Sulfolobus islandicus Y.N.15.51: one gene and its partner. Each later gene encodes a partner of the first gene's protein in a complex. Links are inferred from orthologs where the notes say so. Each region holds a gene or a part of one and is shown on either strand. Other genes may lie near its edges.

Region 1 (8,007 bases):
ATCATACATTTGTCTCAATTTAACTACAACATCCATTGCAGTCTCTCCAACTGGACCTTTTAGAATTATATCCGCCTTTTCTATAACGCTTAAGGTTTGTTTAGGTAAGGCTTCGCCATATTTATTTAATGCTGTATCGCCAGCCTCAACTTCAATTAAGTTAATATCAAGATTGTATTTCTCTATTAGCTTAGCTATAACTCTTTTACTTCCTTCGTATAACTCTGGTCCTATGCCGTCACCAGGAATTACGGCTACTTGAAAAGTCATATGTAAAGAAAATTAGTCTAGCTTAAAACCTTTTGATCTTATCTTATTCGCTATCTCCCCTAAGAGATTATAAGTTTGAGGGGACGTACGTTTTATGACGCCAAATTCATAACCTAAAATTCTAATAAGCTTTTCTAGTTCCTTACCCTTATATATATCTAATCTAGTATAATTAACTAGAAAGTCAACCGAAATGTAATCACCCCTATTATACGCTCTAGTTAAATTAGAATTTATTTCTAAATCTAGTGGATTTACTGAAAATATTGATGGATCAGCATTAGAGACCTTACTGCACTCTGCGTAAATAATATTCAGATTATTGAGAATTGGGACATTATACTCACTATCCATATTAAAAGTCAGCTTATCTAGCATGGAAAGGATGAAAAAATTTATATCTAAGGTTACATGTATAGAACATATCCGATTCTTTTCTAGATTAGAATATGTTAATGTACTTTTATATATTTTAAATCGAAGCTCATTTGCTTCAACTATTATACCTAGTGGTTTTATTATAGGTTTTATCCCAGAAGTACCGACTAACACCTCATATATCCCGTCATGAGGAAAGAACATTTTTAAAAACTTCTTCATAAATCACTTGTGCTATTACAACATCTAAAAACCTTATCTAATTATGGCGAAATAATAACGGGATCAAAGAACGAGATAAAATTAGTGAGAGAAATTAGAAAAATGCTAGAAGATAATAGTGACGAAATTAGGCAAATCCCGATTAGAGTTCTTAATTGGGAACAGAAAGAACTAATTTTTGAGTGCGAATCAAAAACAATAGATGCAATTTCGCTTCCATATTCTTTATCAACTGAGGTTGAAGCAGATGTAGCAGATAACTTTAAAGAATGTAATGGTAGAAAGTTAATGAAAATTAGGATAAAAAATCTATACGAAATCAATAAATTGTATATAGAGGCAGTAGAAAATGATTGTTTAGGAATAATCTTTTCCCTAAATAATGAGAAAAGAAAATTCGTGATAAAGTATGGAGACCTTCTAAGCCATCAACCCAGCTACCCACCGCCAATACCAGCGTTTTATATTAAGGAGAACGATTTTCCTTACATAAAGGGTAGGTGTAGAATATCACTAAAAACTGACATAAACCCTTTTGCAACAGGTTATATTATCGAAGCCATAAGAAATTCGAAAAATGAAAATAAGATAATACATATTACAGCACATCATGATCATTGGTTTAAAGGAGAGAGAGACAATCTTTTAGCAGTGGCTTTATTGAGAGAATTTAGATCTAATGTTTACGAAACCCATCTAATTTCATTTACTGCAGAGGAATCGGGCTCTTTAAATTTCTCAACCTTCTCATGGTCACATGGTTCTAGAGAATTTTTGAAAAATTACAAAAACACTGACGATATCTTACTTAACATCAACATGGATAATATAAGTGAGGAAAGTTTGATCTTAAAAGCTGTACCTGGACTTCTTGAACTCTCCAGGAAATACTTTAAAAATGTAGTTGAAAGCCCTGAGATATATAGCGATGGGTATTCATACATAAAAGTTGGAATTCCAAGTATTACAATAGAGAGTTTAGGAAATATTCATTATCATGGTGAATACGACGTTATAGAAAATGACAAGTCTAACGCATTTTTAAATGCGAGTACAATATTAGATATAATTAATAGAATAATTAATGAAAATATAGAGTATAAAACACGTGAAATGAAAGAAGAACTTAAGAAAGATCTTGTGGAATTACCAGCAGAACTAAAATCATACTTAGTAAATGTTGAGGATTTACTTGATAAAAATTATATGGAGGCATATAGAGAGATTGTAAAATTATATGGAGGCATACTAGAACTTAATCAACCTTATTCTACAGTTGAACTATTTCATAAGATTAAGGGATTAAAAATTGCAAGAAAAAATGACGTTTGTATCGAGGATTTAGGATGTATAAAAAGACTAAGAAATGATGAAATATTTTACAGGTTTTATTTATATTATATTAATGAATTAAAGGAATCAATAACTACCGAATACATTAACAAAATTTATTTCGTATTAAAGAAATTCTTCTAATTGCTTAAGACTGGATATTACAAAGTCTGCATAAAGTTCGGCGTTTTTCACTTTACCTTCTCTGTCTATTAGCACACTAATCATGTTAGCCTTTTTAGCTGCTAAACAATCTTTTACTGGCTCGTCTCCCACAAAAACACACGAAGTGGGATCTACTGAAAGCTTTTCGCATGATATTATAAACGGCTCTAAATTAGGCTTTGGTCTAATACCTCCTTCTCCAGCTATTAATATCAAATCGAATTTATCTATTAAGGGAAAGGTTTTCAATCTACTACTTTTATTTCCCCCTTCTCCATCACTATTTGTAATTATGCCAAGTTTATATCCCTTACTATCTAGATATTCTATAATTTCCTTTGCATCTTCGTATGGTTCAGTTTGGCTAGCAATTGACCAATACAAGCTAGTCCAATCGTAAAGCTGAGACTTATCTATGTGAACAATATTTAATGATTTTAGAATACTCTCCCACCATTTATTTCTATTATACTCCCCTTGGTTATCTAATTTCTTACTTTCCTCTTCTACTAATTTCTTAATTATATTTATGTCAATTTCTTGTCGATAATTCTCCTTTATGTACGTATATATATCCTTACTTACAGCATCTAAAGCGTCCTTAGCCTTCGTACTAAAGTCGACTAATGTATCATCAAAATCAAAAAGCACTGCCTTTACATTATTGAATATTTTATAATTAATCGACAATTCGACTCACGACAAGAAATCTTCTACTTTAGGTAGCTCTTTAGGTAATCCTTTCCTCTCTCTAATCTTAGTAACCACATCCAGTAAGATACTATCCGGAACCGGAGCCCATCTACTAAACTCAGTACCCCAGAACGCTCTACCTCCAGTAGATCCTCTTAGTTCACTCGCCATATCATATGACTCTGAAACTGGAATCTCAGCGGTTATCCTAGACATGTTAGCTATTTGAGAGACGTCCAATATCTTTCCTCTTTTTCTCGTTATTACTGCAGTGACATTACCTATAAGATCTGCAGGCACTCTTATGTCCAGTTTCTGTATTGGCTCTAGTAAAGTCGGTCTGGAAGTTAAGAATCCTGCAAATATGGAGTTTCTAACTGCAGGGTATATCTGAGCTGGGCCTCTATGGGCAGGATCCTCGTGTATTACAGCATCATGTAAGATGACCTTAACACCTCTAATTGGTTCATGAGCTAAAGGACCTTCTTTCATAGCTAACCTAAATCCTTGAAGTACTGTATCCATAACTTCCCTTAAATGCTGGACACCACTAGTTAAATCTACAAAGACGTTAACGTTTTCATCTATTGCAATAATTCTCTTAGCTTCATCATAGTCCCAACTGGCTTCATCTCTTAATATCTTAGCCATCTCCTTGCTATCCATATCCTCCCTTATCGTGCCATTACTTATTAGCTCTATAGTCTTGTCATTTAAAGGCTCCACACTTAAGTAGAATTTGTTATGCTTATTTGGAGACTTTCCTTCAAATACTTGGCTCTTAGCTCTTATACTTTCCCTATAAACAACAATTGGCGGAGTAGTAACTACGTCAATACCATAATTCTCACGTAATAGCTGTAATGATACCTCTAAATGTAAGAAACCCATTCCAGATAACAGGTATTCTCCAGTTTCTTCATTTATTTTAACCACTAAGTTTGGATCTTCAATACTAAGCTTCCTTAATGCATCAATCATCTTAGTTAAATCTTTAGGATTCTTAGGCTCTACGGCTATAGTAACTACTGGTTCAGATATGTAATGTAATCTTTCAAAACTTCCTTGAACATTACTAAAACCAACAGATATAGCTGTCTCACCGGATCTTGCTCTATCTAAACCTAATACTGCTGCGATATTGCCTGCTGGAATTTCTTCTGCAAGTTCCCTAGTTGGACCCATGTATAGGCTAACTTGAAGTATCCTCTGTGAGGTCTTAGCGTTAACTAACCACAATTCTTCACCAGACCTAAGAGTACCTGAGAATACTCTTCCTGTTGCCACTAGTCCTGCATGAGGATCGACTTTCATATCGGTTATCATAAATACTATGGGACCATTCGGATCAGCATTTAACATCGCCTTAGCTAATTCATTATCTAGATCTCCTTTCCAGATTTTTGGAATTCTATACTTTTGCGCTTCAATAGGATTGGGAACGAACTTTATAGCAGCATCTAGTAACGCTTCATTAATAGGAGCTTGCGCAGCTAGCTCTTCAAGTTTAGACTTATCAGAAGCAGTGTATGCGTCAATAACATTCTTCATATTAATTCCTTTTTTCTGTGCCATAGGTAAACTAAATCCCCATTTATCTTTAGCAGATCCAAATATCACATTTCCAGCTTGTGGATTAATCATCCATTTTTCTTTAAATTCTGGTTCTCCATACATATCAATTAAGTTATTAACTTGCCTAATTATATCTAATAACCTATTTAACATTTCTTGTGGGCTTAATTTTAATTCCTTTACCAATCTATCTACTTTGTTTATAAATAGAATTGGTCTGACTCTCTCCTCCAAGCTTTGCCTTAATACTGTTTCAGTCTGTGTCATAATTCCTTCCACTGCGTCTACAACTACGATTGAGCCATCTAAAACTCTTAGACTCCTCGTGACTCTTCCGCTGAAATCAACGTGTCCAGGTGTATCAATTAAGTTAATGACATAACCTTTACCTTCCGCTTCGTGATACAAACTAATGTTAGCAGCCTTTACTGTTATACCTCTTTGTTGCTCAACACTTAAGTAATCCAATGCTAGAGCTTCCCCTGCTACTTTAGGAGATATTATACCAGATGCTGCCAATAACGTATCACTAGTTGTGGTTTTTCCATGATCCACGTGAGCAATTATACCTATATTCCTAACTCTCGTTCTATCTTTCATTAGGCTTAGAACTTGCTCTACTGTCTTATATCTAGGCAAATGAAATCACCAACTTCTTGCACTTAAACTTCTCTAGACCCATATTAAAAGGTAATGCTAAAAAAGAGACTAAAAAATTTAAAGGAAATCAAATAAAGAGGTACTTTTCTTACTATCATTATCAGCGTTAGTTTTAGAATAGTGTGCCCTTAAAATTTTATAAATATCCTCAGCTTTTTTCCTACTACCTAATGCTTTTTCTAATTCTGATATAGACGCATTACAAATATTCTGTATAGTTCCAAACTTAAGTAGTAGCCTTTCAGCAAGTACAGAACCAACATTAGGAAAAGATTCTACAATATAAAGTTGCATATCAGAAATACTTTCTAGTTTAGCCTTATTATGTAAATTAATTCTCCTACTCCCATTTTCGCCAAATTGATACTTCTCTGCTATTTTTTTCAAAACTTCCGCAGTATCTTTTTTATCTCTAGAATAAAATACTTTAACATCATAATCAATCGTGGCAGAAATTAAAGCGCTGTTTATCGCTCTCCACTTTTCAGTTATTTTCCTAATTTCATTAATATCACCTTCAACAATTAACATTGGAAAATTATAAACCTCTGAAAGCCTACTGATTTGGTCAAAAAACCTCTTGTCAAAAACCGAATTTACCAAATCATTTACCGACTTCCTCTCTACTGCAGCATCTTCACCTATCACATAATCAGCAACACTAAGTTGAGAGAATATTACTGTAATTCCCAACTCCTTTAATAATTCTGGTATACCACTAGCCTTTTCCCTATCATCAGCATAAATTCTAATTACCATAACACTAATAAGTTATTTAGCTTAAGCTTTTATACCTGTTTGGCCACCTTGCGGATAATATTTCGATAACATCTCATTTATTTTAGCTTGTAAGTCTTCTAGCTGCTTTCTTAAAATACTTTCTTGCTTCTGATAAGTCCTTGATCTGAGTTCTAACAATTCTTTCCTATCATTAAGCTCCTTTTCTACTGATGTCTTATCCGATTTAACCAATAAATTCCCTACAATCTTATAAATAGTAGCATCTGCATTAAGAACTGATAATTCTTCCAATACCTTGTTTATCTCCCTTAATTCATTCTCTATAGTAGACTTTTCCAATAATAATCTATCAAGCTGATCTTTTAACTGTTGAAACTTAGCTAGTTGAGCTTGAACTTCTGGAGGTAACTTCTCGGCCACTTTTTTCCACCTCTTCCAGTGACTTTAGAATTGTATAGATCCAAAGTATATAAGAGTTCATTATAGCCCTAGCTCTTGTAATTGATGGTGCATCTATCTCAATCTGTAAAGGGGATTTCTTAATTTTTACATATTTAGTATCTATCTTTTCAATTATTATCGAATTATATATTATATCCTGTAATTCGTTTTTATTGAAATTATCTGGATAAATTGAAATCTCTATCTTCACACTTCTAATAGCATCTTCAAAAACTTAATGTTTTTCGTAGATAACGTAAACAAAAGTTCACAAATATTATTAGAGACTAGCCTCGTGTTCACAATAACCTCACAATTATTTGACAAGTTGTAGATATTCATATCGACTAGAAAATCTCTTAGAAAATCACACCTATTTAGTTCTATGCATACACTATTATGCCTTTTTATCTGATATAATGGGATATTATAGTCAGAAGGTAGTGATAAACCGTGTAATTTAAAAAAATATTTTATAGAAAAAGTTTCTAAATCATAAACAATTATTCTCAACGGATTACCATTCTTAGCTAATACGAACAATAAATATATTGCTCCTAAATTAATAGCCCTTTCAAATATCTCTTTCTTACTTTTTTTACCCCGTGTAATTTTAACTGAGTCTGGTAACAGAGAAGTTAAAATATTTAAAAAATTTCTTGTTCTAATACTAGGATCTCTAGATGAAGTTATAACTATTCTAGTACGGTGTATATGCAAGACCGGCCCACTTAGAATTACATTTCTTACAGTACCATATTCCAGAAGCCAATCTGATAACCTTACCAGTGGTCTTGCAATAGGGACATTGATGGTCATCATACCTCTTTTCCATTATTTCTTTCCACTTTTTTCTTAAAGTAGATCCATATCTAGCCCCGTATCTTCCAGCAATTCCCGTGACTTTCCCCATAATTGCCACCTATAATTAAATTCCTAACTGCTTTTTAAGTTCTTCTAAAAGCTTGACAGCTACTAATCTTGCTGTATTCTCAGCCTGATCAATATCTTGTAATGACATACTGCCCTTTCCACTCTTTTGAATCCCCACTATTTTTAGATCTGGCGTATAGGAAAAGGAAACCTTAGTGTCCATTATTGACTCTTCATCCAAATCTGGATCAACTATTAAATATTTGTCAACTTTTGCTATAGACACTGTAACTACTGGATGATTCAATGGTAATTTACCCACAACTTCATTTTTATTGACTCTAAACCCATTAGAATCTTGTTCTACCTTATACACTTTAGTATTATACAATGCTGCAACTGAGGCCAACGTACATGCATCCAATACATTCCCACCATAGTCTAATACGTAAACGTCAAGCCATACTGTCCATACACTTTTACCGGGTTCTATTACAAGTTTAGTTAGATCTAGAGCTTTAGAATCCCTTAAACTTCTATCTACTACTCTAGCTAATTCAATAGCATTCTCATCTGGAGGCCCAGGTTCAAAGGTCTCATAGGCTAAAGGTAGGAGTTCAACATTCACAATGAGGTTTCCTTGGTTAGGCGTATCTT
Region 2 (7,994 bases), 360 kb from region 1 along the record:
TTTAATAAATCTTCCTCTACTTTTAATATTTTTCCTAATTTCAATCCTTCTCGAGAGATGACTGTAATAAGAAAACCCTTAATACAAAAACATTCTAACTTTTCTCTAAAAGGTCAAACTATAATTGATGAGAATTTCGAGATCATTCATGAAGCTAAGAGAACCCCTTATATATGGATATGAAACTTGCCTTATAATTTAAGAAGGTTTAGTGGCGTTAACACCTAAGAAGGCGAAGTTTTCTTCCTTACACCTTGCAGCTATACTATGCCTAACAGTTTAAAATATCGTATGAGGCATATTTATGTTGGACCCGTAGCTCAGCCAGGATAGAGCACTGGCCTCCGGAGCCGGTGGTCCCGGGTTCAAATCCCGGCGGGTCCGCATACTACATTTTTTGGGTTCAGATTAAGATTTGTAAATCTTTATTAAAAAGATAATTTAATGTTAAATAATGGGATAGTGTCGTCGTTAAGCTACAAATTCTGGGATTAACCTTCTCTCCCATAAGACTAGGGCTATGGAGTACATCATGGTGCGAATGCTCCTATTTACTGCCTTCGTTGCTCTCTTGAATCTAATTAGCCTATCCCTTAATGAGGAATGAAAGGACTCGTTCGGGTTAACTGGCGAGACAACCGTGTGGTCTTTCAACCAGAAGTACAAGTTATAATCATCGCTCACCCATCTACCCTCGTCAGGCAAATACTTTTTGACCTCAAGGAAAGTACTCTCATCCCTATCCCCCACAGAGTAAATGAGGTAAACTCCCAGCTTCGTGTACACGTAACAAGTGAAAACCCACTTGTAAAAAGCCCTAGCATTCTTGTACAAGTAAGTCCACATCTCATCAACAACCTTAGCAACAACCTTACCCTTGACCAGCTCCTTAGCCCTACCCCACAACTCAACCAACTTCTCATGCTTTTTCCTACCATAACGCTTAATCCAAGTGAAAACAGTACCAAGAGGTACGTTAAGCACCCTAGAAATAGCCCTCATACTCATACCATTAGCATACATTCTCAAAGCCTCCTCCCTCAACTTCCTAGAATGATGATGATAACTAGCATCACCCAAGAAGTACTTACCACAATCCCTACACAAAAACTTCTGCCTACCCAAAGGCCTACCACACTTAACAACATGATGACTACCACAAGAGGGACAAGAAACGTCTTGCCTAAATACAGGCTTCCTACCCATAAGTAATACTCGTTATACAAATATAAATAACTTAACGACGACACTACCAATAATGGTACACTCTCTACTCTCTAAGTTTTATGAGAAATTCACGATTGCCCATTATACCATAAATAGCTAAGCTTATCACAGTTTTTATTAAAATCTTTATATATTGCGACTAAAAATAAAATATTAAGTAAAAACTATTTCAACTTAACTCTACTCCTTTGGTTTCTGGTATTAAAAGTAGAGTTATAATACACGATACTAGTGCAATTGTTGAGTATACTGCTAGTAATGCAGGGAGTCCAAATTTGGCTAATAGCAGAGGAAATGCTGTAATACTAAAAGCTGCGGCTAGTCTATCTGCTGCCACACTAATAGCTTGGCTGGTCCCCCTAACTTTGGTTGGAACTAACTCTGAAGTTAGCATTGCTGACCCTATTATAGATGCGGGTCCAATTGCTGATGATAAATAGTTCATAAGATAAAATAATAGACCCAACAATGCCGCCTCTCCGGTTAAACTTTCTGCTGCTTTTAACGGATTACTTATATGTATGCTAAGTCCAAAGTAATACGGATTCATGAGAAGCATTGTATACATGAAAAGCCAAAACGCAACACCAGCATAACCTATCACAATTAATGGTTTTCTTCCTATTTTGTCCACTAGATAAATGCTTATTATCTGACCCGGTAAACCTGCAAGAAACTGTGCCAAATATGTGAATTCTATGGGATTTAGGCCTAAGTTTCCCGCTATGGTTATTGGCCCGTAGATCGCAAACGTAGAGGAATATATATCGTAAAGAAGCCAGAGTATAGAAGATATAATTGTAATTCCTATAGCTGATATGAATCTTTTTGAGAATGGAACTTCATCTAAAGAAATTGTAATTTTACTTTTTATTTCGTTTTCCAACTTTTTTAATTCTTCTCGCTTTGGTTTAATTCTAGTCAAGAATTTATATGTTTCAGGGAGTTTTCTCCTTAGGTAAAATACAGAAACTGCTGGGAGGATTCCCATAAACAATACTATTCTCCATATGAGATCATTCCCTATGTTAATTAACAGCAAGATTTGTTCGATAAATGCTGCGGCAACTGCACCCATTCCCCAAAGTACTGCAAATGTTATTATCATTCGTTTTCCTCTATTTTTGGGATTTGAATTCTCTGCAGTAATTATAGGAGAAAGAACATAATCTGCTCCAATTCCAAAACCTAAGATTATTCTAGACATAGCTAACTCTGTAAAATTCGTTGATATCGACTGAAATAGTATTCCTAGACTCATTAAAGCTACATCGAGACCATAGATGAACTTTCTTCCTAGTTTATCTGATAAAAAGCCTAATAGAATTGCAGAAACTGCTGCACCATAATACGCACTAGCTATAACTATTCCTTCCTCAAGCCCATTTAATAAAAATTCCTTTTGTATATAATAGAAAACTAAAGAGATCGCGTAAAGTTCATACCCATCAGTAAATACTCCCATACCCGCTGTCAAGACGCTCTTGAATTCTAATGTGGAAAAATTCGTTTTATTATAGTCCATTTCGTGTTGTATGTATTTTGTTGAGATTATAAGAGTATCTAGAATTAGTATATACCAAGTGATAATATGTGCGGACCCGCCGGGATTTGAACCCGGGACCGCCGGCTATCCCCCTTAGACGCTAGAAGGCCGGCGCTCCGTCCTGGCTGAGCTACGGGTCCAACATAAAATGAGAATTCAATAAAATAAGATTTTCTCATTCTTTTATTCGTACTCTCTCCATACTTTACCACATTTTGTGCACTTATAAAATCTAGTTGGTGGCTCATCTGCCCTTCTAGTTTGCAATATCCAGAAGTAGGCTTCGTCATTTTTACATGAAGGACATAGAACACCTTTTATTTTTTGAGCCCCACTGGGCATTTCCTCCTCCTCTAATATTAACGTTTTTTCTTTAATACTGTGTTTTACTTTGCTTGTCACTACTATTGTTGTCTCTGGAACCTCCTCTTCATAACCACATTTCGTGCATCTATATATGTTCTTACCATTGGATTTCTTTGGGACCATCATAGAGTTACATTTGGGACAGAACTTCATTAATACCACGCTACAAGCTTAACCATTTACTTTATCTATATTTAACTTTTCTGATAGTTTCTTTATGAGATTTTCACATATTTTCTCTGGTTCTTGTTCTTTAAAGTTTTCACCAATTCCGATATTAGAATATCTGATTTCATCAATTATGGAAGATGTAGCTATTTGCTTAATTAGATTCTCCTCATTTATATCTAAAAATAGCTTTTCTAAGAAATTACCCCTAAATATACATATTGCATACAAACAATCGACTTTAACTAATATTGCTATCCTTGTCTCCTTTTTCACTTACTTAATCCCTTTATTTCGTCTATATAATGTGAGGCCATTACTCTTACAGTTTCGATAGCTTTTAGTAAAGCATCTTTAGGAGCTATTGAACCATCAGTTAGTATTTTAACTATTATTTTATCAGTTAGGGGATGCGGTTGATAATATGAAGCAAAACTTACACCACTAATTTTCCTCAAGGTACCCGCAATTAAGTTACCTAACGTATGATCTTCCCCTTCTATCTCTAATTCTAAGTAATTTCTTTCACTTTTTAGTATTTTAATTTCCACCTTTCTTCACCATATAAGATCCTATTTTTCGTTGTTCAATATTTCCGCATCTCTGACATTTTAAATTATTTTCGTCTTGCTTGATCAATAAGTATCCACATCTTGAGCATCTAGCATAAATAACTCCAAGATCTTTCATCTTAATAGTTAAAGCTAAAGGAAAAGTGTATGAAAGTAATTTAGCTTTAATTAAGTCTCCGATTTTTATAGCATCTGTTATACTATTAAGTTTTTTATTACTTATTTGAGAGATATGTAAGTAAGCCGAAATTGATGACGCAAGACTTTTCTCCTCGATACCTACTATTGAAACTAGTGCTGAATCTTCTTTAATAGAATTTACAATACCGATCACGTATTTAGCCTTCTTTAAGTGTTGAAGTATGATTTTCTTAAATCCCAGTACGTTACTTTTCCTATTTAGCATATCATAAAAGATTTTTCCTACAACCGCAGCTCTAACTATACCATTTTGTTCATACGTACCGTCGCCAGCTATAAATTCTTCAATCACTGCTAGCTCTTCTCCGGGTAAGGTTAATTCACCTTGAACTCTCATTTACTTCACCATGGGAAAATATAGGGTTCCAGACTATTATTTATGATCATTTTGGCCTCTCCAGGTGTTAACACTGGCTTTTCATAGTTATATAGATCATCTATGGGCAATCTAGGGCAAGATGTAACTAAAAATACATCTATATAGCTTCTATCTAGATTTCTAAGTACATCTTGTGTTAACACTTTATTTGTTACTATAAAAACATCATAGCCTTTTTTAGTTAGCTCATCATAGAAGTATTTTATCATATTTGGTCTATTTTGCCCAACCTTAACACCTTGTATAATTACCCAAGTGCGTTTATCCATTGCTTGTAGGATTTTACCATATCTAACTTTTAGTATCTTCCTAACCTCGTTTGTTATATCCTCACTTTTCTGTAAATACGGATCAAGTTTTATAGTCGGTTTATTTGTAGCTAATCCTAAACCTAAAGCATGAAATAGTCCACCTGATACAATAACATATGTATCTGCTTCTACTTCGGCTGCTTTGTAGTCACAGCCTAAAATTTGACCATTAAACATAAATCTATTAGATGGCTTGCCTATGACTACATCGTATCCCTTATCTTCTAAGAAAGACTTAATTTTGGACACTAATCTTACGTGCTGTAAGGTTGCTGTTAATGAGATTTTTCTTCCATTATATTTACTGATATCATTTTCTAAAGATTGAAGAACACTTTCAGAAATATTCAAATTACTTTCAGCATTAATAAATATCGTAGGAAACTTAGGATAGTACCACGTATAAGGGGTATGACCGAAATGAATTATTAGGTCAGCATTTACTTGTTGGGCTTCATCCTCAGCTATGTCACAAGCCCCCCAACTAGGTTCACCAGATATTATAAAATCAACGTTAGGTAGCTTTTCCTTTAACTTCTTTACTATATCTATAGAAAAATACTTCAATCCTTCGGGAAATTGTAAAAGAACCCGTTTTGCGTCCTTTTCACGTATTTCCTTCACTACACGTTCTTCTTCAAAATTATAGCTCAACTTTGAACCTCCTGTCTTATGGGCCTTAATGGAATGATCTCAATTCTAGTACGCAAAGGTAACTTCTTTGATGCTATCTTTAACGCCTCTTTTGCAAAGTCTAGATGTTCCTTCTTAACTTTTACTACAATTAAAATTTCTCCTAATTTTTCAATCCTAGCAGCAGTACCAATTGGTGTACCAAAAGACAATCTCATTCCGTCCTGTAATCTATCAGCTCCAGCAAACGCCATCATTTTATTCTCTCTTAATACATGATGGGGGTACTTTAAGATCCACATAAAGAACGAAGTTTCACTTCCAGTTCTCTTAGTTAATGTCTTTAGAGTAATAGTCCTAACAGCTTCCAAAGCATTATGCCTTATTTGCCCTATCTCAGTAGTAATTAACCTAACTTCATAGTCATAATCTCCATTTGGATTTCCAGATGTAAATTTAGTTATCTTTGGTTGTGGAATACCAGGGATGTATTCTTTCCTGGTATATGCAGGACCGGAGAAATGTCTATAACATCTTCCAGGTCGTAGTGGCATTTAACCTCACGATATAGACTTTTGTATTAAAGACTAAATATTTAACTTATAGCATCAAATGACGATTGAAGTGCCTTTATATGCGCTAATATCTCGTCCGCAGTATTTCTGACTGTCATTAAGTCATTTGGCTTTGTAATTCTCATCTTTATTACAATCTCTAACTCTTTGCCTTCAACCTTGGTTTGAATTGACATTCCTTCTGGTAAATTTACATTATCAACGTTTAAACTTCTTATAATTAGTTCTGCATCTTCATGTTCCGATAAGATTCTTAATTCTATCATCAATTTTAATCAACCCTTCTTTCTTTATTGATGGGATAAAAAATCTACTAGTGTAAAGCTTATCATTATCTTTTATTACTATCATTTTATCTCTCCTTATCTTTTGTAATTGTAACAATATTATTTGCACCAAAAAAGGAGAATTAAAATTGACTGTTTCAACAATATAATACGATTGCTTATTTTCAACTAAATTAATTGAGAATCCCTTGGAGAGAGTTTGTCTAAATCTGCTGATTAATGCCTCAGCATAAGATGACGATAAAACAAACTGCAAGATCTCATTACTACCGATAGTATCAAACGAATAAATTAACGAAAACGCTAACTCTAATATATCATAGTCAAGATAAAAAAATCTATCCGTAATTATATCATCTCTAGTAAATTTCGGGTTTTCTTTTACAATAGTAGAAATTATTCTGAAAAGTAATGTATTTAACTGACTCTCGTTTAGATCTTCTAGTTTTGCTATTTCACTAGTATTTATTTCCTTTATAAGATTTATTGTATTTTCTCTATTGCCAGATATACTAGGTATATAAGGATCCAGAGAAAACATTAAAGATAAAAAGAGTGGTAAAGTTTTATATGCTGGGATTTTCAGATTTTTTTCATTAGTTATATCAAATTTTTCCATTTCTTTTATTATTTCTAGTTCCCATTCAGAAAATGGTCTTCTATCTACTATTGTGGATGTCACAATACAACTAGTAATTGGTAAAACATCTTCAGCAGTTATAGGCAAATATGAGCAAAAGGAGTTTTGTCCTAAGAAATACTTTTTCTTATCATCTATTATCCATTTACCGTTAGAGTCAATTCTGATTTGCGTCTCACATTCTTCTGGAATGAACGAAAGAATGAAAGAATTCTTAGTATTCTTGGAAATAATGAATGAAAATAATATAGGCTCTATAGAATAGTATACAGATAAACACAAACTATCCTTTGAATATATATTCCTAACTACTTCCCTTATTTCTTGGTTATTGGGCTCTCCTAAGAATAGTTCCATTACTATCTCTTTAGAATTTCTTTTGACCATTTTTTAAGCTCTTCAAAGCTCATATCCTTAAAGAAAATAGATCCAAGTAAGTTTGATATGATATAGTTTAATCTTGTTGCAAAAACATAAGAGGGATTTAAAAATATTGATAGTGCTAACTCCCCCACTACTGCAGCAGATGGTATTGGTATTAATATAGATACTTGATATAAAAAAGAGATAAAAATTGATATAAAAATATTATGTGTAATATAATAAAAATAGCCACCATAGCAAGCGAAACCAAGTATATCAATTATGATATAAATTACAAAATCCTTTGTGGTTCCCTGCTTAAGGTAATACTTAAATTCCATATAATCTGTCACAATTCGTTCCATTTTAACTATCTTAAAGATGAATTGTTCTATTTTGTTTACTTTATTATGCTGCAAGTAAAAATATGATAGTGCAGCTATCCATCCAGCTATGTTAAATAATACGACTAAAATGAATATAAATTCTAATGGGTTAAAAAAGAATGGCAATAGTAAAATATAACCCAAACATATTGCAAGTACATCTATGGATCCTATAAGGATAGAGTAACTAAATGCTTGCCTTAAATTTACTTCATGTTTATTATAAACTAAGCTTCTAACTAGTTCCTGCCCAGCCCATCCAGGTAATAACAGACCTACAAAATTACCCAGTAATCTAGCTCTTAATGCTATGTCTACTCTACGCTTAATTAGCGATGAA

Evidence for each region.
Region 2: the proteins of YN1551_RS06985 (region 1) and dph2 are in contact, whole or in part, in a crystal structure (PDB 6Q2D), measured with the Methanobrevibacter smithii proteins. The link is inferred for Sulfolobus islandicus Y.N.15.51 from one-to-one orthologs. Residues at the interface, in WP_011954157.1 of Methanobrevibacter smithii: Pro482, Asn483, Lys484, His485, Tyr553, Asp555, Glu556, Glu559, Leu560, Leu591, His592, Glu593, Asp594, Ala595, Val596, His597, Arg598, Gly599, Pro600; in WP_011954460.1 of Methanobrevibacter smithii: Met1, Met3, Tyr4, Pro28, Glu29, Gly30, Leu31, Met33, Phe58, His80, Thr124, Gln126, Ser179, Gly180, Asn181, Phe182, His183, Leu185, Tyr201, Asn202, Phe211, Ile215, Arg291, Asp295, Asp296, Gln298, Met299.

What each region holds. Positions count from the first base shown.
Region 1 is NC_012623.1:1,253,259-1,261,265, forward strand. What follows is about bases 2,670-5,653. They hold YN1551_RS06985 (elongation factor EF-2), read right to left. Parts: upstream 5,275-5,653; coding sequence 3,064-5,274; downstream 2,670-3,063. Other genes in these bases: YN1551_RS06980 (HAD family hydrolase), read right to left, coding at 2,670-3,057; xpf (3'-flap repair endonuclease Xpf), read right to left, coding at 5,353-5,653. Outside these bases: YN1551_RS06965 (isocitrate/isopropylmalate family dehydrogenase), read right to left, coding at 1-270; YN1551_RS06970 (DUF447 domain-containing protein), read right to left, coding at 283-870; YN1551_RS06975 (M28 family peptidase), read left to right, coding at 880-2,346; more of YN1551_RS06980, read right to left, coding at 2,329-2,669; more of xpf, read right to left, coding at 5,654-6,054; YN1551_RS06995 (prefoldin subunit beta), read right to left, coding at 6,076-6,456; YN1551_RS07000 (KEOPS complex subunit Pcc1), read right to left, coding at 6,413-6,688; YN1551_RS07005 (Brix domain-containing protein), read right to left, coding at 6,685-7,197; YN1551_RS15825 (50S ribosomal protein L37ae), read right to left, coding at 7,178-7,390; exosome complex protein Rrp42, read right to left, coding at 7,406-8,007. UniProt on the Methanocaldococcus jannaschii protein: Catalyzes the GTP-dependent ribosomal translocation step during translation elongation.
Region 2 is NC_012623.1:888,295-896,288, forward strand. Bases 3,424-6,394 are described here. They hold dph2 (diphthamide biosynthesis enzyme Dph2), read right to left. Parts: upstream 5,425-6,394; coding sequence 4,423-5,424; downstream 3,424-4,422. Other genes in these bases: YN1551_RS04845 (hypothetical protein), read right to left, coding at 3,424-3,583; YN1551_RS04850 (DNA-directed RNA polymerase subunit L), read right to left, coding at 3,580-3,858; YN1551_RS04855 (exosome complex RNA-binding protein Csl4), read right to left, coding at 3,848-4,417; YN1551_RS04865 (50S ribosomal protein L16), read right to left, coding at 5,421-5,957; YN1551_RS04870 (KEOPS complex subunit Pcc1), read right to left, coding at 5,999-6,244. Also shown: YN1551_RS04825 (IS1-like element ISC796 family transposase), read right to left, coding at 472-1,206; YN1551_RS04830 (MFS transporter), read right to left, coding at 1,397-2,752; YN1551_RS04840 (transcription factor S), read right to left, coding at 2,957-3,292; more of YN1551_RS04845, read right to left, coding at 3,311-3,423; more of YN1551_RS04875, read right to left, coding at 6,395-7,292; YN1551_RS04880 (lysylphosphatidylglycerol synthase domain-containing protein), read right to left, coding at 7,265-7,994. UniProt on the Methanocaldococcus jannaschii protein: Catalyzes the first step of diphthamide biosynthesis, i.e. the transfer of the 3-amino-3-carboxypropyl group from S-adenosyl-L-methionine (SAM) to the C2 position of the imidazole ring of the target histidine residue in translation elongation factor 2 (EF-2).